2 regions of the Bacillus sp. WC2507 genome follow, and region 1 is predicted to be linked to the other one. Evidence: riboswitches for the same ligand, from Rfam matches in the RefSeq annotation. Region 1 holds a riboswitch; the other holds the start of a gene.
What was found. A riboswitch is a leader RNA that binds a small molecule or an ion and turns the genes downstream of it on or off. The one in region 1 is predicted to bind cyclic di-AMP.
Positions count from the first base shown of each region.

Region 2: another riboswitch for cyclic di-AMP. It lies ahead of ACUN28_RS20300 (APC family permease); the one in region 1 lies ahead of ACUN28_RS25650 (SipW-dependent-type signal peptide-containing protein).

Region 1 is NZ_JBQXPN010000001.1:4,860,850-4,863,926, forward strand. Features, by position in the region: gene kdpB (potassium-transporting ATPase subunit KdpB) at 1-259, opposite strand, end outside; gene kdpA (potassium-transporting ATPase subunit KdpA) at 273-1,940, opposite strand; gene kdpF (K(+)-transporting ATPase subunit F) at 1,960-2,040, opposite strand; gene ACUN28_RS25650 (SipW-dependent-type signal peptide-containing protein) at 2,037-2,141, opposite strand; cyclic di-AMP (ydaO/yuaA leader) riboswitch at 2,238-2,383, opposite strand; gene ACUN28_RS25655 (hypothetical protein) at 2,644-2,874, opposite strand; gene ACUN28_RS25660 (hypothetical protein) at 2,891-3,077, opposite strand, start outside.
Region 2 is NZ_JBQXPN010000001.1:3,847,694-3,850,770, forward strand. Features, by position in the region: gene ACUN28_RS20300 (APC family permease) at 1-1,414, opposite strand, end outside; cyclic di-AMP (ydaO/yuaA leader) riboswitch at 1,559-1,705, opposite strand; gene ACUN28_RS20305 (hypothetical protein) at 1,846-1,974, shown strand; gene panE (2-dehydropantoate 2-reductase) at 2,030-2,974, opposite strand.

The DNA of each region.
Region 1 (3,077 bases):
CTGTTATATTAAACCATCCTGGTACACTACTAGCACTACTTGGAAGAAACGATAAAATGAACGTAATGATAAATCCAATTTCCACAACGAACATAATCGGATTCTTTATCATGACTTTCGGATTCAATTTCGCAAAGGATTGTTTCATCGCATGTGTTACGATATCACGATCCATCGTTTTCGCTTGTCTAACCTCATCTTCTATAGCATGTATTTGTGACTGATTTACTTGTTTTTCTTTTACTACTACCGGTCTCATCATTTACCCTCCATTACTTCAATGTAAGAAATTCTGCAATTGGGCCAAGTACTAACATCGGGAAGAATGTTAACGCACCGACAATTACAATCGTTCCGATGAAGATGCCACCAAATAAACCATTATCTGTACGGAACGTTCCGACTGTTTCTGGTACTACCGTCTTCTCTTTCAACGAAGCTGCCACAGCTAACATCGTAATTAAACTGAAATAGCGTCCTAAAAACATAACTAAACCAGTTGTAATATTCCAAAACGGTGTATTATCTGCTAAACCTTCAAATCCAGATCCGTTATTCGCAGCTGACGATGTGTATTCATATACAACTTGCGTTAAACCGTGGAAACCGGAATGTGAGATAGCATCTGTTCCTAAACTTGTTGAAAGAGCTAATGCTGAAAATCCTAAAATAAGCAATGGATGGAATAAAATCGTTACCGCAATTAATTTCATTTCCTTACCTTCAATTTTCTTACCTAAAAACTCCGGTGTCCGTCCAACCATTAAACCAGATATAAATACTGCAATAATGGCATACATAATAATGTTTACAAAACCTGCTCCAACACCGCCATATACTGTGTTTAACATCATATTTACGAGTGGAACTAGACCGCCAATTGGTGTTAATGTATCATGCATCGTATTAACAGCCCCTGTTTCAGCAGCTGTCGTTACTGTTGCGTATAGTGAAGAAAATACAGTTCCGAATCGTACTTCTTTTCCTTCTGTACTTCCTTGTACATGTTCGATACCCATTCCATTTAACGCTGGATTTCCATGTAATTCCGATGTCGTAATCGTTATAAATCCAAGTAAAAACACCATAAATAGTGATACGAAAAGGATACGACCTTGTTTTTTATTCCCTATCATTCGTCCGTACGTAAATGGAAGTGCTGTTGGCAATAGCATCATAAGCATCATTTGCAAAATATTACTCATTTGTCCTGGATTTTCAAAAGGATGTGTAGAGTTTGCTCCGAAAAATCCACCGCCGTTATTCCCAAGTTCCTTAATGGAAACAAATGATGCAACTGGCCCGCGTAATATACTTTGCTTTGCCCCATCAATCGTTTGTGCCGTAACTGCACCGTCTAACGTTTGTGGTACACCGAGTGTGACAAAGACTAGCGCCGCAATAAATGCGATAGGAAGAAATACTCTCGTTAGTGCTCTCGTAAAATCAACGAAAAAGTTACCGAGTTCTTTTCCAGCGAGCCCTCTTATAAATGCCATAACGAGTGCTAACGTCGTTGCCGGTGCTGCAAACATTAAAAATGTAATTCCGATTAATTGTGATAAATAAGATAAACCATTTTCACCGCTATAATGCTGTAAGTTTGTATCAGCCATAAAACTAATTGCTGTATTAAAAGCAAGCGTAGGCTCCATTCCTTCAATGTGTGCTGGATTTAATGGCAATACTCCTTGTAGTCTGAAAATGAAATATACGACAACAATCATAAATCCATTTAATAAAACTAATGACAATGCGTACTGTTTCCACGTTTGATTGTATTCTTTTACACCCGTAATTTTAAAAATAAGTTTTTCAAAAGGCCCGAATACTTTATCTAGCTTTTGACTACCTTGAAAGGCTTTCTCTAAATATATCCCCATTGGCTTTGCCACAAGAATAAACAACAGCATGGTAATAACAACTGCGACCCAAATCATAATGAATGATTCCCCCTAATTAAAACTTCTCTGGATTTAATAATGCATACACTAAGTACACCGTAATTGCTGCAACAATAACCGATAAGGCAATCATCATGATTGCTTCCCTTCTTTCACAACTTTATCTGACCAACTTGCAAGACTTGCCATCGATGCGACTAACACAACAAAAATCCCGATCATTACAACATCTAACATAACTACCCCTCACTTTTTTGTTAAAATTTACCATTAAGTTATCAAAAAAAGAACACTAAGCTCTACTTAGTGTTCGAAATGAACAACACAAAGTAAACCTCCTCTCTAAACGCTTACGAGGTTAGCTGTCGGATTCGGGCCTAAAGAGTAGCCCTACTTTCAAAACTGAAAGATTCACCCCAAGTGACGATGCACAAAATTGGTTCCCCCGCTCCATTTCTGGAACTCAGCGATTTTAGGTTTTTTTGGAAATTTTATGAATGATTTATGAGAGTAAATATACTCCTCTATATTTCACTTGTAAAGAGGCAAATTACTGAAAATAAGAAAATATCCGTCTATTTAAACGCTTACATTGAGTATTATTAATATTCTTTCATCTGTTTTCTCGTCTTTTCTTTCTTTTTCACATAAATGATCTTTTAAATACGAAATAAAAAGAGCGAATGACATGAAGTGCATAGCTTGGTGCACTTAGCATTCGCTCTTTTTTATTCACTATTTATTCTCCTCGTAAAAAAGCACGTAAATTTCTCCCGCGAATATAAACTTGTGACAATTCTGCATGTAGTTGCTCATATTCGATAACATCTGTTTTTAAATATAAAGCGTCTTTCGATGGCAATATAATATAGGGCCTTGGAAAAATAGGATCAAGCATCACCAATTCTTGAACTCGCTCTACCGATACCGCCCAACGATTCGCTATATCTCCTAATAACAACACCTTCATCTTCTTCTCCCCCGCCCTATTCAAAAAATAAAAAAGAAATATTATCACAATTTGTAAACACGACGAATGTAGCTCCAATTGTTTCATAGAGCCTCGCTGGATATCGTTTATTCCTTGTAACAACAGTAATAGGTGCTTGAAAAGAAAAGCGAATGTGTTCTGTAAAGAAACTAATAATTGGAAGCTCATCCCCTAGTAAAATC
Region 2 (3,077 bases), 1.0 Mb from region 1:
CAATTGGAACAAGTGGTTCACAAGTTTTTAAACTTAATTGATCGCCCACTGCATCGTAATGCTTCTTAACTCTATGGAACAAGAAGATGATGGCAGGTAAGAAAATAAGGATTGACCAAACTTGTGCAAATTTAGTTAAAAAGAACATGCTCATTACGATAAAACTAATAATTGCACCAATTAAATTAACCGTTAATCTCAAAGCCCATCCTTCAGGTTTTTCACGAAGCCATTTTAATACCATACCCGTTTGAGAAAGTGTAAATGGAATAAATACACCTACTGCATATAACGGGATTAAATGTTCTGTTTGCCCTTGGAAAGCTACAATTAAAATAATCGAAGCTATCCCAAGTATAATAATACCGTTTGAGTAACCTAGGCGGTCTCCTCTAATCGTAAACATTCTCGGTATAAATTTGTCTTTTGCAAGGTTAACTGCTAATAGTGGAAATGCAGAATAACCTGTATTAGCAGCAAGAATTAATATTAAAGCAGTTGTACCTTGTATGAAATAGTACATGAAATTACGTCCAAAAGTTTGTTCAGCAATTTGTGAAACAACTGTTACTTCCTTACTTGGATTAATTCCGTAATAATAAGCTAAAAAGACAATTCCTGAAAATAAAACGGCAAGTAATGCACCCATTGCAAGCAATGTTTTCGCTGCATTGTTAGGTGCAGGATCCTTAAAGTTTGGAATTGCGTTAGAGATTGCCTCAACACCTGTTAAAGCCGAACTACCCGATGCAAATGCTCGTAGCAGTAAGAACAAACTAATTCCCGCAACCGGCGTTCCAATCGGCGTGTGTAAAGTCGGTGAAACGTGACCAGTTAAAATATTGTATATCCCTACCCCAATTAATATAAATAGTGCTAGAACGAATAAATAAACCGGATATGCTAAAACGGAAGCTGATTCCGTTACCCCTCTTAAATTTAAAATAGTAATAAATATAACAAATATAATCGCAATGATTACATTATGTGCATGTAAACTAGGAAAAGCTGATGTGAGCGCATCTGTACCTGCAGACACACTTACTGCAACAGTTAAAATATAATCGACTAATAAAGATCCTCCAGCTATTAACCCTGGATTCATCCCTAAATTTTCTTTTGATACAACATACGCACCCCCGCCATGCGGATAAGCAAAAATAATTTGACGATAAGATAAAATAAGGGCTGTCAATAATACTAATACCCCGATAGCGATCGGAATTGAATACCAATAAGCAATCGCTCCAAGACCTGCTAAAGCAATTAAAATTTGCTCTGGTCCATATGCAACCGATGACAATGCGTCAGAAGATAAAATGGCTAACGCCTTCGTTTTATTAAGCTTCTGCTCTCCTAACTCAGTTGATTTTAACGGTCTTCCAATTAAAAATCTTTTAATAGATGAAACCAATACTGTCCACTCTCCAATAATTTTGTACGAACGATGCTGCTTGTTACAGCCAGCAAACTATTTCTTCAGAAAACAAAAAATGTCTACAAGCCATAGCGAAATAGACTTGTAGACATTATTTTTTTTGTCGCACAAGCTCCACCTTCCTTCTCAATATAACGCTTACGAGGTTAGCTGTCGGATTCGGGCCTATGAGTAGCCCTACCTTTTTCAAGGATTCACCCCATCGGATTAAGAACTAATCCGTAAGAACGGGTCCCCCGTACCATGCGGTTTCAGCGATTTAGAAAATTGAAACTGTGGATTATAATACTCCTTTATTTTCAAAATGTAAACAAAAATTTTGAAAAAGAAAAAATTTAAAATGATTGCGCATAATCCGCCGGTAAATATACATAATGAATACTAAAAAATCGATAAAGGAGACCCATATGTCTAAAGAAAAGAAGCCTATTTTTTCCGATTCCTATTTAGATGCGTTAGCAAATGAAATTAATCAATTATACGGTAAACGTGAACAGGAAATAAATTTGACAGATAGAACGAAAAGAAATAAATAATTTGTCATAAAAAAAGAAAGCAATACACTTATATATTGCTTTCTTTTTTATTTTTTCATACATCCAATTCTATTTCTGATCTGTTAAAGGTCATTTCTTCATACACTTTCAAATTTTGATATACTGCTCCTAATAATGGTGCTTCTATAGAAAATTGTTCTGCTACATCTAGTAAGTATCCTTGTAAGTGCTTCCCTTCAATGGACGAACCTTTTTCCATATCACGCTGCATTGATGACTTCATATCATACGAAATTTTATCAATTGTTTTCATATGTTCCTGGGCAATACCATCCTTAACTGGAGCTTTCATAGACCTCATGATTTGCACACATTCTTCAAATAAGTTTCGGATAAATTCGTGTCCACCTTCACTTTCACGAATCGGTCCTATTGGTGCACGCATTAATGTCGTCACACCCGACATTACAGTAATAAATAAATATTTATGCCACATATCTTGCGTAATATTTTCACTTAAAACAAAACTAGATTTCGTACCTGCAAATGCTTTAGAAATATGCTTTATTCTCTCTGAACCTTGAAGCTTGATTTCTCCAAACAGAAGTCTGTTGGCAGCACTCGTTTGTACAATTTCTCCTTGATCGTTTAACGTCGTCTCGATAAAGCATAAACCACCAATTACTTTTTCCACGCCAAATTCCTTTTGTAATTGTGATAAATGAGCGATACCATTTAACAATGGAATGATGACAGTTTTTTCGCTAACATAGGGCTTCAAATCTTGAATTGCCTCGTTTAAGTGATACGCTTTTGTTGAAAATAAAATGACATCAAATGGAGCAGTTCGATCTTCTTTCGTTATTAATTTCGGTTGGAAGGAAAAATCCCCGTTAACACTTCGGATTACAAGTCCTCTTTCCTCCAATTGTTTTTTCCGTTTACTACGAACAAGGAACGTAACATCTTCTCCCTTTTCTACTAATCGACCTCCAAAAAAACCTCCGACGCCACCAGCCCCTAATACTAAAATACGCATACAACATCCCCCTTTTCAAAATACAGTTTTATAACTTTTAGTATACATAACATTATACATGTCCCCTACTAAATAAGCTGAATTTTCATTCTTAATCGATTAT